One region of the Pseudonocardia zijingensis genome, then DNA from elsewhere that is predicted to be linked to it. Evidence: riboswitches for the same ligand, from Rfam matches in the RefSeq annotation. Region 1 holds a riboswitch; the other holds the start of a gene.
The links. A riboswitch is a leader RNA that binds a small molecule or an ion and turns the genes downstream of it on or off. The one in region 1 is predicted to bind glycine.
Positions count from the first base shown of each region.

Region 2: linked by a shared signal. The riboswitch ahead of ACFPL3_RS27435 (glycine cleavage system protein H) and the one ahead of gcvP (aminomethyl-transferring glycine dehydrogenase) in region 1 are both predicted to bind glycine.

Region 1 is NZ_JBHSKO010000024.1:85,327-92,862, reverse strand. Features, by position in the region: gene ACFPL3_RS33160 (alpha/beta fold hydrolase) at 1-764, shown strand, start outside; gene ACFPL3_RS33155 (NAD(P)/FAD-dependent oxidoreductase) at 761-1,969, shown strand; glycine riboswitch at 1,988-2,079, shown strand; gene gcvP (aminomethyl-transferring glycine dehydrogenase) at 2,232-5,090, shown strand; gene ACFPL3_RS33145 (peptide MFS transporter) at 5,033-6,574, opposite strand; gene ACFPL3_RS33140 (DUF4037 domain-containing protein) at 6,770-7,536, opposite strand, start outside.
Region 2 is NZ_JBHSKO010000017.1:11,151-18,686, forward strand. Features, by position in the region: gene ACFPL3_RS27420 (MFS transporter) at 1-1,128, shown strand, start outside; gene ACFPL3_RS27425 (L-serine ammonia-lyase) at 1,141-2,499, opposite strand; gene ACFPL3_RS27430 (serine hydroxymethyltransferase) at 2,505-3,788, opposite strand; gene ACFPL3_RS27435 (glycine cleavage system protein H) at 3,790-4,005, opposite strand; glycine riboswitch at 4,048-4,151, opposite strand; glycine riboswitch at 4,152-4,261, opposite strand; gene ACFPL3_RS27440 (GlxA family transcriptional regulator) at 4,368-5,333, shown strand; gene ACFPL3_RS27445 (DJ-1/PfpI family protein) at 5,429-6,139, opposite strand; gene ACFPL3_RS27450 (LysR family transcriptional regulator) at 6,221-7,012, opposite strand; gene ACFPL3_RS27455 (NADPH-dependent F420 reductase) at 7,113-7,536, shown strand, end outside.

The sequences.
Region 1 (7,536 bases):
CGCCGATGGTCCTGTTGCACGGCCCGGGGGAGTTCGGGGCCACGTGGCTGCCGGTGGTGCGCCGCCTCGCGCGGACCCACCACCTGGTGGTGCCGGATCTGCCCGGCCACGGCGAGTCGCGGGTGGAGGAGGGCCCGCTCGACGCCGCACGCGTGCTGGGCTGGCTCGACGAGCTCGTCGAAGAGGTGTGCCCGGTGCCGCCGGTGCTGGTCGGCAAGACGATCGGCGGTGCCGTCGCGGCCCGCTACGCCGCCGGGGACCACCGCCGCATCGCCGCCGTGGTGCTGGTCGACACGCTCGGGCTCACCGCGTTCGACCCCGACCCGCGGTTCGCGATGGCCGTCCAGCGCTTCCTCGGCGCCCCGACGCCGCGGTCCTACGAGCGCCTCATGGATTTCTGCGCCTTCGACCTCGAGCGGGTCCGCGCGGACATGGGGGAGCGCTGGGACGCCTTCACGGCGTACGCGGTGGAGGTGGCCGGGGACGACCACGTGCAGGCCGCGTTCGGCAGCCTGATCGGCCAGTTCGCCGCGCCGATACCGCCCGCGCAGCTCGCGGGGATCGACGTGCCCACCACCCTGATCTGGGGCAGGCACGACCTCGTCACCCGGTTGTCCGTGGCGGAGACGGCGAGCGCGCGGTACGGGTGGCCGCTGCACGTCGTCGAGGACGCGGGCGACGACCCGGCGCTCGACCGGCCGGCCGCGTTCGTCGCCACCCTGGAGGACGCACTCGGCGCGGTGCAGGCGGGGGCGATCCGATGAGCGGCCACGACGTGATCGTGGTGGGGGCGCGCTGCGCCGGGTCGCCCACCGCCATGCTCCTGGCCCGGGCGGGGCACCGCGTGCTGGTGGTGGACCGGGCGAGCTTCCCCAGCGACACGCTCTCGACGCACATCGTGCACGCGCCGGGGGTGGCCGCCCTGCGCCGGTGGGGTCTGCTCGAGCGGGCCGTGGCGGGCTGCCCGCCGATCGAGGAGTACGCGTTCGACTTCGGCCCGTTCACGATCACCGGGCGGCCCGGCACCGCGTACGCCCCGCGCCGCACGGTGCTGGACACCGTGCTCGTCGAGGCGGCCGCGGCTGCGGGTGCGCAGGTGCGGGAGCGGTTCACGGTGTCGGAGCTCCTCGTCGAGGAGGGCCGGCTGGTCGGCGTGCGCGGCCGGGGGAGCGACGGGCGGGAGGTCGTCGAGCGGGCGCGTGTGGTGGTCGGGGCCGACGGCCTGCACTCGCTGGTGGCCCGCACGGTGCGCCCGGAGCAGTACCACGAGAAGCCGCGGCTGCTGTGCGGCTACTACGCCTACTGGAGCGGCCTGCCCATGGCCGGGCGGTTCGAGACCTACGACCGCCAGGAGCGGGCGTTCGCCGCGTGGCCGACGAACGACGACCTCACGGTCGTCATCACCGGCTGGCCCTACCGCGAGCTCGCGGCGAACCGCGTGGACCTGGAAGGCAACTACCTCGCCACCATCGGCACGGTGCCGGAGTTCGCCGAGCGGCTGCGCGCGGCCCGGCGGGAGACGCGCCTCGTGGGCACGGCCGTGCCGAACTACTTCCGCAAGCCCTACGGGCCGGGCTGGGCGCTGGTCGGCGACGCCGGGTACAACACGGACTTCGTCACCGGCCAGGGGATCCAGGACGCGTTCCGGGACGCGCAGCGGTGCGCGGCCGCGCTGGACGAGGCGCTCACCGGGGCCCGTTCGTTCGACGACGCGCTGCGCGACTACCAGTCCGACCGCGACGCGCACGTCCGGGCGATGTACGAGTTCACCGCCGGCATCGCGTCCCTGGAGCCGCCGCCACCCGAGGTGCAGCGGCTGCTCGCGGCGGCGAGCACCGACCAGGAGGCGATGGACGGGTTCGCGCGGGTGGCGGCGGGGGTGACCTCGCCCGCGGAGTACTTCTCCGACGAGAACGCCGCGCGCGTACTCGCGCGTGCCGCGGGCGTGGGGGAGGGGGCGCGGCGGTAACATCGGGCGGGTAGTCGCCGAACCCGCGCGGGAGAGTCCCGGTCCAGGCCGGGCGCCGAAGGAGCAACTCCTCCCCGGAACCTCTCAGGCACCAGGACCGTGCGGGCGAGACGCCTCTGGAAAGCGACGGGCGTGCCCGTCCGCCGACGGGGAAAGTCCTGGTGTGCCGGGGCGAATCTCTCAGGCGCCCGCGTCGCGGGCGGGGACAGAGGGGGAGGGTGGTTCCACCCTGGCCCGCCGCCCGCTCCGCCTGGAGGATCTCGTGTCCGACCGACCCGCACTCGCCGATCTGGAGCGGGGCACCCCGTTCGCCGAGCGCCACATCGGGCCCCGCCCACACGAGCTCGACACGATGCTCGCGGCCATCGGCGTGTCCTCGCTCGACGAGCTCGCCGCCGCGGCCGTGCCCGCCGGCATCCGCGACCAGGAGCCGGTCGCGTCCACGCTGCCGCCCGCGGCGTCCGAGACCGAGGTGCTGGCGCAGCTGCGGGCCCTCGCGGCGCGCAACACGGTGACCGTCCCGATGATCGGCCTCGGGTACGCGGGCACGGTCACCCCGGCGGTGATCCGCAGGCACGTGCTGGAGAACCCGGCCTGGTACACCGCCTACACGCCCTACCAGCCCGAGATCAGCCAGGGCCGCCTCGAGGCGCTGCTGACGTTCCAGACGATGGTGGCCGACCTCACCGGGCTCCCGGTGGCCGGGGCGTCGCTGCTGGACGAGGCCACCGCGGCCGCGGAGGCGATGACGCTGCTGCGCCGGGCGGGCAAGGCGCGCTCGCCGCGGTTCGTGGTGGACGCCGACACGCTCCCGCAGACCCTCGACGTGCTGCGCACCCGCGCCGAGCCGCTGGGCATCGAGTTGGTCGTCGCCGACCTGGCGGAGGGGTTGCCCGAGGGTGAGCTGTTCGGGCTCCTGCTGAGCTACCCGGGCGCGTCCGGGGCCGTCCGCAACCCGGCGGCGCTCATCGAGGCCGCCCACGAGCGCGACGCGCTGGTGGCCGTGGCCGCCGACCTGCTGGCGCTCACGCTGCTCACCTCGCCCGGTGAGCTGGGCGCGGACGCCGCGGTCGGCACCACCCAGCGCTTCGGCGTGCCGCTGGGGTTCGGCGGCCCGCACGCCGGCTACCTGTCGGTGCACGAGAAGCACGCCCGGCAGCTGCCCGGCCGGCTGGTGGGCCTGTCGCGCGACGCCGACGGCCACCCGGCCCTGCGGCTGGCGCTGCAGACCCGCGAGCAGCACATCCGCCGGGAGAAGGCCACCTCGAACATCTGCACCGCGCAGGTGCTGCTCGCCGTGGTCGCGGCCTGCTACGCGGTGCACCACGGCCCGGACGGGCTGCGGCGGATCGCGCAGCGCGCCCACCGCATGGCCGCCGTGCTGGCGGCCGGGCTGCGGGCCGGCGGGGTGGAGGTCGTGCACGGCGAGTTCTTCGACACCGTGCTGGCGCGCGTGCCGGGCCGGGCCGACGCCGTGGCCGACGCCGCCCACACGGCCGGCATCGCGCTGCGCCGCGTCGACGCCGACACGGTGGGCATCGCCTGCTCGGAGGTCACCACGGTGGCGCACCTGGAGGCGGTGTGGACGGCGTTCGGGGTGCAGGCCGACGCCGGGGCGCTCGACGCCGCCACGCCCGACGCGCTGCCCGCCGACCTGGCGCGCACCAGCGAGTACCTCACGCACCCCGTCTTCCACGAGCACCGCTCGGAGACCTCGCTGATGCGCTGGCTTCGCCGTCTCGCCGACGCCGACCTCGCGCTCGACCGCACGATGATCCCGCTCGGCTCCTGCACGATGAAGCTGAACGCGGCCGTCGAGATGGAGCCGATCACCTGGCCGGAGTTCGCGAACCTGCACCCGTTCGCGCCCGAGGCCGACGCAGCGGGCACGCTCGAGCTGATCGCCGACCTGGAGCGCTGGCTCGCCGAGCTCACCGGCTACGCGGCGGTGTCGCTGCAGCCCAACGCGGGCAGCCAGGGCGAGTTCGCCGGCCTGCTGGCGATCGCGGCCTACCACCGCAGCCGCGGCGAGTCCCACCGCGACGTCTGCCTGATCCCCGCCAGCGCGCACGGCACCAACGCGGCGTCCGCGGTGATGGCCGGGATGCGCGTGGTCGTGGTGGCCACCGCACCCACCGGCGACGTCGACCTCGACGACCTGCACGCCAAGATCGAGGAGCACCGGTCGTCGCTGGCCGCGTTGATGATCACCTATCCGTCCACGCACGGCGTGTACGAGGCCCGTGTGCGCGAGGTGTGCGACGCGGTGCACGCGGCGGGCGGGCAGGTCTACGTCGACGGGGCCAACCTCAACGCGCTGGTCGGGCTCGCCCGGCCGGGTGCGTTCGGCGGCGACGTCAGTCACCTGAACCTGCACAAGACCTTCTGCATCCCGCACGGCGGCGGCGGGCCCGGTGTCGGGCCGGTGGCCGTGGCCGAGCACCTGGTGCCGTTCCTGCCCGGGCGGGGCGAGGTGGGGGCCGTGTCGGCGGCGCCGCACGGCAGCCCCGGCGTGCTGCCGATCTCGTGGGCGTACCTGCGGCTGATGGGCCTGGACGGGCTGCGACGGGCCACGCTCACGGCGGTGGCGGCGGCCAACTACGTGGCGGCGCGGCTGCGTGAGCACTACCCGGTGCTGTACGCGGGCGCAGACGGCCACGTGGCCCACGAGTGCATCCTCGACCTGCGCGCGATCTCGAAGGAGTCCGGTGTCACCGTCGACGACGTGGCGAAGCGGCTCGCCGACTACGGCATCCACGCGCCCACGATGTCGTTCCCGGTGGCCGGCACGCTGATGGTCGAGCCCACGGAGAGCGAGGATCTCGCCGAGATCGACCGCTTCGTCGACGCCATGATCGGCATCAGGGCCGAGATCGAGCGGGTGGCCGCGGGGGAGTGGCCCGTCACCGACAACCCGCTGCGCGGCGCTCCGCACACCGCGGCCTGCATCGCCGAGAAGTGGGACCACCCGTACTCGCGCGAGATCGCGGCCTACCCGAGGGGTGGGGTGCCGGGGGTGCACGACCGGAAGGTCTGGCCGCCGGTGCGCCGGATCGAGGGCGCCTACGGCGACCGGAACCTGGTCTGCAGCTGCCCACCGGTGTCGGCGTTCTCGTCCTGAGCGGTGCTCGCCTCCGCCCGCCGCACGAGGCGGGCGAACAGCGGCGCGACGGCGAGCAGCACGGCGGCGAGCACCACGGCCGCGAGGCCGACGAGGCTGAAGTAGGCGGCCTCGGTGTCGGGCCGGTAGAGCTGCACGACCTGCGCGCTGATGCCCTGCCCGGCGGCGTTCGACGCGAGCCAGAGCCCCATGGTCTGGTTCCGGAACGCCGCCGGCGCGTGGCGGGTGGTGGCGGACATGCCGATGGGGGACAGGCACATCTCGCCGACCGTCACGACGGCGAGGCTCGCGACAAGCCACAGCGGGCCGACCGGCACGGAGGGTCCCCAGGTGAGGGCGGGCACCACGAGCAGCAGGTAGGACAGGCCGGCGAGGGTGAGTCCGGCGGCGAACTCCTGCGGGGTGGACACGCGGTTGCCCAAGCGGGTCCACAGCACCGCGAACGCCGGGGTGAGCACGATCAGCACGAACGAGCCGACCGACTGGAACCACGAGGACGCGAGTGGGAACCCGAACGCGTCCAGCGCGACGCGGGTGTCGGCGTAGGTGGCGAGCACGCTGTAGCCCTGCTCCTGCACCAGCCAGAAGCAGGCCGACGCCACGAACAGCGGCACGAACGCCCACACCCGGGCCCGCTCGAGCACGCTGACCTTCCGGCTGCGCAGCATCGTCACGAAGTAGGCCAGCGGCACGACGACCGCGAGGACGCTCAGGGCGTCGACCACGCCCGCCACCGAGAGCCCACCGCTCAGCGCCAGCCCGATCACGGTCAGCACCACGACGGCCAGGGCGGCGCCGATCAGCGTGAGGTGGCGGCGCCCGGCCGGGTCCTCGCGGATCGCATTGGCCGGGCGGAGGCCGACGTCGCCCAGGTGCTTCCAGCCGCGCACGTACTGCAGCAGTCCGGCGAGCATGCCGACCGCGGCCACACCGAACCCCACGTGGTAGCCGACGCGCTGGCCCAGCGTGCCCACGACGAACGGCGCGAGCACCGCCCCGACGCTGATGCCCATGTAGAAGATGCTGTAGCCGGCGTCGCGGCGCCGGTCACCTTCGGGGTAGAGGGCGCCGACGGACTGGGAGATGTTCGGCTTGAGCAGGCCGGCGCCCACCACGAGGAACGCCATGGACGCGTACAGGGCGGGCCTGCCCAGCGGCAACGTGAGGCTGACGTGGCCGCACATGATCAGGACCCCGCCGTACAGGACGGTGTGGCGGGGCCCGAGCAGCCGGTCGGCCACCCAGCCGCCCGCGATCGCGGACAGGTAGATCGACGCCCCGTACACGGAGACCAGCGCGGCCGCGAGCGGCTGCGGCATCCCCAGACCACCCGCGCTGACCTGGTCGTACATGTAGTACAGCAGGGTCGCGCGCATCCCGTAGTAGGAGAAGCGCTCCCACATCTCGGTGCCGAACAGCGTCGCGAGGCCGCGCGGATGGCCGAAGAAGCCGGTCTGGGGGACGGTGGTGGGGGAGCTCGACATCGCCGGGCACCCTCCCACCCGTGGCCGCGCTCCGCAGCCGGCGGGGTGCAGTGGACGGGCGGGTCCCCTCCGCCCCACCCGTCCAGGAGGGAGAGGGCGGAATCCGGTGCGCTGATACGCACGATCGCGATCAATCTGTCAACGAATCATTGACGCCATCCGATCGCCAACCGATCGATGACACTGCACCAGAACTCAGGCGGGGCAGAGGGCCGCGAGCGCCACCGCGCGCCTGCGGGCCGGGTCGGTGAGCAGATCGGTGTGGTCGGCGTACTGGTCGAGCGCGCCGACGCGGGGGAGCGCGGCGATCTCGGCGTCGGTGACGGCGGCGAGGAGGGCGTCGACGACGCGGTCGGCCGCGAGCACCTCGAACGGGCGGCTGAAGTAGGGCCGGGTGCCGGGGTCGACCGGGGTGGTGAGGCCGGTGTCGTTCTGCACGGCGGCGAGGGTCGTGTACGCGGCCGCGAGGTGGCGTTCGCGGTCGCGCCAGGAGGTGGCGGCGAGCGCGCCCCGCAGGACGGGGTCGAGGGCAGTGGCCACGGGGAGCGTGGCGAAGGCGCTGCCCAGCCACTTGGAGTAGGGCGGGTAGCGCCGGTGCAGCAGCAGTGCCAGCCGCACGAGGTCACGGACGAGGCGGGCGGCGACGACGGCCGAGCCGAGCTCGTCGCCGACCTCGCCCGCGCGGCCGACGAACGCCTCCTCCTGCGCGATGCGCCGCCACTGGCAGGCCAGCACGTAGCGCCAGACGTCGGGCGGGTACCAGGCGAGGTGCGCGCGCAGCGGCTCGAGCTCGCCGAGGCCGTCGTGGAAGACGGCGCCTGCGGTGACCTCGGCGAGGCTCTGAGTTGGCAGGGTGAGCCAGTCGAGGGGGCGCAGGCCCGCGCGGGGATCGACGCCGAGCCGGCTGGTCCACCACTGCCCGACGGTGCCGAGGTCGACGCGGTGGCGCACCGGCCCGTCGG
Region 2 (7,536 bases), on a different contig from region 1:
GGGCGGCTGGGCGACCGGGTCGGGCGCCGGAGCGTGCTGGTGCTGACGCTGTTCCTGATGGGCGCCGCCACCACCGCGATCGGGCTCCTGCCCAGCTACGAGCAGGTCGGGGTGCTGGCGCCGATCCTGCTGGTGCTGCTGCGGTTGGTGCAGGGCTTCGGCGCGGGCGGTGAGTACGCCGGTGCCGTGGTCCTGTCCGTCGAGCACGCCGACCCGCGGCGCCGGGGGCTCGCCGGCTCGGCGGCACCGCTGGGCTTCGCGGTGGCCACCCTGCTCGGCAACGGCGTGTTCTTCCTGTTCCTCCTGCTCCCGCCGGAGCAGTTCGCCGCGTGGGGCTGGCGGGTGCCGTTCCTGCTCGGAGCGGCGTGCGTGCTCGTCGGGTGGGTGATCCGGAGGCGGGTCGAGGAGCCGCCCGCCTTCGCGCAGGCCCAGGCCGAGGGCGCGACGAGCACCCCCGCGCCGGGCGGCGTGTTCGCGGCGATCCGCAGGCACCCCCGCAGCACCCTCATCGTGATCGGCTCCCGGATGGGGGAGAACGGCTTCGCCTACCTGTTGCCGGTCTTCGGCGTCGCCTACGTCTCCACCACCCTCGGGCTCGGCCGCACGCTCGCGCTCTGGGCGGTGATGGCCGCCTCCGCCGTGCAGGTCGTCGCGATCCCGCTGTGCGGGCTGCTGTCCGACCACATCGGCCGCAAGCCGGTCTACGCGGCCGGCACGATCGCCTCGCTGGTGTGGCTGGTGCCGTTCTTCCTGCTCACCGACACCGGCGCCACCGCGTGGGTGGTGCTCGCGTTCGTCGTCGGGCTGGGGATCTGCTACCCGGCGATGCTCGCGCCGCAGGCGGCCTGGTACGCGGAACTGTTCGACACCGAGTTCCGGCTCTCCGGCTTCGCCTTCTCCCGCGAGCTCGGTTCGCTGCTCGCCGGTGGCCTGGCGCCGTTCATCGCCACCGCGCTCTACGCCTGGTCGGGCCACTGGTGGCCGATCCTGGTGTTCATGGCGGTGCTCGCCGCCCTCACCCTGGTCGCGCTCGCGCTCGGCCCGGAGACCGTGCGGCGCGACCTCGACTCCCGGCCGACGCCCGCCGGCGCACCGGTCGTCGCGTCCGAGGCCTCCTCGCGGAGCTGAGTCCCGCCGGCCTCAGCACTCGACGACGTTCACGGCGAGCCCCCCGCGCGACGTCTCCTTGTACTTGACCTTCATGTCGGCGCCGGTCTCGCGCATCGTCTTGATCGCCTTGTCCAGCGAGACGACGTGGGTGCCGTTGCCGTGCGTGGCCAGGCGGGCGGCGTGGATCGCGGTGGTGGCGGCCACGGCGTTGCGTTCGATGCAGGGGATCTGCACGAGGCCCCCGACCGGGTCGCAGGTGAGGCCGAGGTGGTGCTCGATGCCGATCTCGGCGGCGTTCTCGACCTGCTCGGGGGTGCCGCCGACGACCTCGGTGAGCCCGGCAGCGGCCATGGCGCACGCCGAACCGACCTCGCCCTGGCAGCCCACCTCGGCACCGGAGATCGACGCGTTGCGTTTGATGATCGACCCGATGGCGCCCGCCGTCAGCAGGAACCGCACCACGCCCGCGTCGTCCGCGCCCGGGACGAACCGCCGGTAGTAGTGCAGCACGGCCGGCACGATCCCGGCCGCCCCGTTGGTCGGGGCCGTCACCACCCGGCCGCCGGAGGCGTTCTCCTCGTTCACCGCGATGGCGAACACGCTCACCCAGTCCAGCACGTCGAGCGGGTCGCCGGTGCGCCCGCGCTCCTCGAGACGCGCGCGCATGCCGGGCGCGCGGCGGCGCACCGCCAGCCCGCCCGGCAGCACGCCGGAGCGGCTGGTGCCGTTGGCCACGCACTCCTGCATGACGCCCCAGATCCGCAGCAGCTCCGCGTCGATGGTGGCGTCGGCGCGCCAGACGCGCTCGTTGCGGCGCATCAGCTCGCTGATCGGCAACCCGGTCTCGGCGCAGCGGCGCAGCAGCTCGTCCCCCGAGCCGAACGGATACGGGAGCGCGGTGCGGTCCTCGGTGACACCGCCGTCCTCGTCGCGGATGAACCCGCCGCCCACCGAGTAGTAGGTGCGGGCGCGGATCTCCGCGGCGCCGTCGAACGCGCGGAAGACCATCCCGTTCGGGTGCCCCGGCAGGGCCCGCCGCCGGTGCAGCACGAGGTCGTCGCGCTCGGTGAAGGCGACCTCGTGGTGCGGCGAGAGCCGCAGGCGGCCGCTCTCGCGCACCGCTGCCACCAGCGCGGGCGCGGCCGCGGTGTCCACGGTCTCGGGCAGCTCCCCGAGCAGGCCCAGCACCACCGCCGGGCCGCTGCCGTGCCCGTGGCCGGTGGCGCCGAGGGAACCGAACAGCTCGGCCTTGACCCGGGTGGTGCGCCCCAGCAGGCCGTCGGCGGTCAGGCCTGCCACGAAGGTGCGGGCGGCCCGCATCGGGCCCACGGTGTGGGAGCTCGAGGGCCCGATGCCGATCGAGAAGAGGTCGAACACGCTGACGGCCACGGCGCTCACCCCGCGCGGACGAGGTCGGCGTAGAGCGGCCGGCGAGCCGTGAGGTCCGCGACCCGGGCCCGCAGCCCAGCGCCCCGGGCGGCGTCGAAGCCCGGCAGCAGCGCCTCGGCCACGACGTCGGCCACCTCCGTGAAGTCCGCCGCGTCGAACCCGCGGGTGGCCAGCGCCGGGGTGCCGATCCGCAGCCCCGAGGTGACCATCGGCGGGCGCGGGTCGAACGGCACGGCGTTGCGGTTGACGGTGATCCCCACGTCGTGCAGCCGGTCCTCGGCCTCCTTGCCGGTGAGCTGCGCGTCGACCAGGTCGACGAGCACGAGGTGCACGTCCGTGCCACCGGTGAGCACGCGGACGCCCGCGTCCGCGCAGTCGGGGCGGCCGAGCCGCTCGGCGAGGATCCGGGCGCCTTCGAGGGTGCGCTCCTGGCGCTCCCGGAACTCCGGCGAGCCCGCGATGCGCAGCGCCACGGCCTTGGCCGCGATCACGTGCTCGAGCGGGCCGCCCTGCTGCCCGGGGAACACCGCCGACGCGATGCGCTTGGCGTGCTCGCGCCTGGCGAGGATCAGCCCGCCCCGCGGGCCGCCGAGCGTCTTGTGGGTCGTGGTGGTCACGACGTCGGCGTACGGCACCGGGCTCGGGTGCAGGCCGGTGGCCACCAGGCCGGCGAAGTGGGCCATGTCGACCATCAGGAACGCCCCGACCTCGTCGGCGATCCGGCGGAACGCGGGGAAGTCGAGCGTGCGCGGGTAGGCCGACCACCCCGCGACGATCAGCTTCGGCCGCTCGCCGCGCGCCACCCGCTCGACCTCGGCCATGTCGACGAGACCGGTGTCGCGCTCGACGTGGTAGGACGACACCGCGTAGAGCCGGCCGGAGAAGTTGAGCCGCATCCCGTGCGTCAGGTGCCCGCCGTGGGCCAGGTCGAGGCCGAGGATGCGGTCACCCGGCTCGAGGAAGGCGGCCATCGCGGCGGCGTTGGCCTGGGCGCCGGAGTGCGGCTGCACGTTGGCGTACTCGGCGTCGAACAGCTGCCGCGCGCGGTCGATGGCGAGCTGCTCGATCACGTCGACGTGCTCGCAGCCCCCGTAGTAGCGCCGCCCCGGGTAGCCCTCGGCGTACTTGTTGGTGAGGACCGACCCCTGGGCCTCCAGCACCGCGGCGGGCGCGAAGTTCTCCGACGCGATCATCTCGAGCGCGTCGCGCTGTCGCCCGAGCTCGGCGTCCACGGCCAGGGCGACCTCCGGATCGATCTGCTCGAGCGTGGCCAGCAGCTGTGGGTCCATCTCAGTCCTCCTCGACGAGTCGGCGGTACGTGGCGGCGTCGTGCAACCCGTCCGGCGCGGAGACGCAGAACAACCAGCCGTCGCCGTACGGGTCCTCGTTGACGACCTCCGGCCGGTCGACGAGGTCGTGGTAGGGCACGGGCATGGCCCAGCCGGCGAAGGCAGCACCGAGCGCGGCGTGGGTGTCGTGCGAGGGGGATCGGACGGACGACGACATGCGGGCTCCCCGACGATGCGCGCCCGGCGGGGTGCCGGGGCGGGAGCCCCCTCTGTCGTGAGCCTGAGAGTTTCACCGGACCCGCAGACCGGGTGCCGATTTTCACCGTGGGCGAGGCGTGTCGGACGCCTGCTTTCCAGAGTGGCCTCGCCCGAGCGGTGTGGGTGCCTGAGAGATTGGCGGGGTCTTGCTCCTCCGGCGCCCGCCACCCCGTGCGCCGTGGCGCTGGGGCGCGGGACTCTCCCGCCCGGGTTCGAACGGCCCGATGTGCTGTTGTGGATCGGGACGCTAGCGGGCCGCGCCACGCGCGTCCACCACCGCGAACCAGTGGCCGAGGAAGGACCGGGTGATACTTTCCGGCCGTGCACCGCGTTGCGGCCCTCGCCCTCGACGGTCTCGTCCTGCTCGACTTCGGGGCGATCTCGCAGTTCTTCGGGCACCGCCACCGCGACCCCGAACCGGAGAACTACGAGCTCGTCGTGTGCACGGAGGGCGGCGGCCCGGTCACCTCGGCCTGCGGCGCCGCCGTCGGCGGGCACGGCGACCTGGACGTCCTCGAGCAGGCCGACACCGTCATCGTTCCCGGCTACGGCCCGATCCTCGAGCCGCTGCCGGAACGCACGGCGTCCGCGCTGCACGCCGCCGCGGAGCGGGGCTGCCGCATGGTGTCGATCTGCACGGGAGCGTTCGCGCTCGGGCACGCCGGCCTGCTCGACGGCCGCCGCGCCACCACCCACTGGGCCGTCACCGCCGACCTGCGCAGGTTGTTTCCGACCGCCACCGTGGAGGACAACGTCCTCTACGTCGACGACGGCCGGCTCCTCACCTCGGGCGGCGTCGCGGCGGGGATCGACCTGTGCCTGCACATCGTGCGGTCCGACTTCGGTGCCGAGGTGGCGAACAAGATCGCTCGGCGCACGCTGGTGGCCCCGCACCGGGCGGGTGACCAGGCCCAGTTCGTCGAGTACGGCCACCGGCCCGCCGAGCCCGCCGACATCGACATGGCCCGCCTCCTGAGCTGGGTGGAGGAACGGCTCGACCGCCCGCTGAGCGTCGCGGAGATGGCCGGGCACATCGGGTACAGCACCCGGTCGTTCAGCCGCCGGTTCCAGGCGCAGTTCGGCACGTCCCCGTGGCGGTGGGTGGCCCGGCAGCGGATCCTGCGGGCGCGGCAACTGCTGGAGTCGTCCGACCTCACCGTGGAGCAGATCGCGGCCCGCTGTGGTTTCGAGACCACCGTGGCCTTCCGCAGGAGGTTCCGTGAGCTGGTGCACGTGTCGCCCTCGGACTACCGCCGCGCCTTCCGCACCAGGTCCGAGGCCTCCTGACAGCGTGCCCCTTACGCCGGCAAGGTGGCTTTGCCGGCCGATTACGCCAGTAAAGCCACCTTGCTGGCATACGGGGTGGGGCTGCGCGGCGGGGGTCAGGTCGTCAGGGCCACCCCGAGCTGCTCGGCCACGCGGCGCGCGGTGGCCTCCCGGCGGGCGGTCAGTTCGGCCACCCCGTCCCGGGCGGCCGCGAGGACGTCGGCGGGTGCGGTCTCGGGCGTGCCGCTGTCGAACGGCGGCTCGGGCGCGTACTGTATCGCCAGCTGGATGCGCTGGGCGGCGGGCACCCCGCGCAGTTCGGCGGCGAGCTGGAGGGCGCCGTCGATGCCCGCCGTCACGCCGCCCGCGAAGACCCAGTTGCCGTCGACCACCACGCGCTCGGGCACCACGGTGGCGCCGAAGTAGGGGAGCAGGTGCAGGGCCGACCAGTGGGTGGTGGCCCGGCGGCCGCGGAGCAGCCCGGCCGCGCCGCAGATCAGGGCGCCCGTGCACACCGAGAGGACGGCCTTCGCGCCCTCGGCCTGCGCACGGACCCAGCCCAGCACCTCCTCGTCGGCCATGAGCGCCTCCTGGCCGTACCCGCCGGGCACGTGCAGGACGTCCAGCTGCGGGGCGTCAGCCAGGGGCGCGTCGGGGGACAGCCGGAGCCCGTGGATGTCGCGCACCGGGTCGGTGGTCTTCGCGTACACGGAGAAGGTGGAGTTCGGGATCTGCGACAGCACCTCGAACGGCCCGGTGAGGTCGATCTGGTCGAGCCCCTCGAACAGCAGGGAACCGATCGTCAGGTGGTGGTCGCGCGGGATCATCGGCACAGCGCCAGTGTCGGCGGGCCGCGAGGGGCGTCGGGAGTGGCCGGAAGGACGACTGTCGATACTTTCCGGCCTGGCTCACGCCGGTTCGCTCAGGCCGACCAGGTGTGCGATGCGCGGGTCGTGCGAGTCGGCGGGCCACGCCAGCAGGACGTCGATCACGGGCAGGCCGGTGACGGGCACGGCGACGACGTGCTCACCGGTCCGGTCGACGGCGCTGTCACCGACCACCGCGATCAGCTGTCCGGTGGCCACGAGGTCGACCAGGGCGTCCAGGCCGAGGGCCGGGAGGTCGGCGGTGTAGGCCGGGTCGTGGAGCAGCGCGGAGGCCGGCACCGCGTCCTGCTCCGCGAAGGGGTGGTCGGCCGCGACGAGCGCCACCGGCCGCTCGGTGGTGACGTGGTGGGTGTCGAGGCCGGTGAGCTCCTCCGCGGAACAGACCAGCGCGACGTCGGCCCGGCCCTCGCGCACCGCGGCCGTCTGCTCCCGGGTGAAGACGAACTCGACGGTGTCGCGGCCGTGGTGGGCGATGTAGTCGCGGACGACCTCCCGCAGCAGGCCGGACCCGGCTCCGGGTGGGGTGGCGATCCGCAGCACGCCGCACCCGACCTGCTGGGCCCGCGTGACCGCGCGGTCGAGGGAGCTCAGGGTGGCGCGCGCCTCGGTGCGGAACGCGCGCCCGGCTGCCGTCAGCTCCACCCGGCGGCTCGTCCGGTCGAACAGGGTGGTGCCCAGCCGCCGCTCGAGCTGCGCGATCGCCCGGGACAGCGGAGGAGGCGCGATCCCGAGCCGCTCCGCCGCCCGGGCGAAGTGCAGCTCGTCGGCAACCGCGAGGAAGTACTCGAGCTCGCGGACCTCGATCCGACCCATGACCGCCACGGTAATGCCCGGTACCCAGCTCGTCATCGCGCCCGATCGTGCCCGGCCGGAGCATGGGCCGGAGCAGACCGTGAATTCTGGAAGGACGACCGTGAAGATCGGCATCATCGGCACCGGCAGCATCGGGGCCGAGCTCACACGCAAGCTCAGTGCGGCCGGACACGCGGTGCAGGTCGCGAACACGCGCGGGCCGCAGAGCACGGCGCAGCTCGCGGCAGAGGCGGGGGCCACCCCGGTCACGCTCGACGAGGTCGGTGCCGGCGTCGACGTCCTCGTCACGTCGATCCCGTTCGCCCGCATGCCGGACATCAAGCCGATCGTCGACCGCCTCCCGAGCTCCGTGCCGGTCGCCGACACGTCGAACTACTACCGCCACCGCGACGGCCGCATCGAGGAGATCGACAACGGCACGGCGGAAGGCATGTGGGTCGAGCAACAGCTCGACCGCCCGGTCGTCCGCGCGTGGAACTCCGTCGTCCAGAGCACGCTCCAGACCAAGGCCAGGCCGAAGGGCG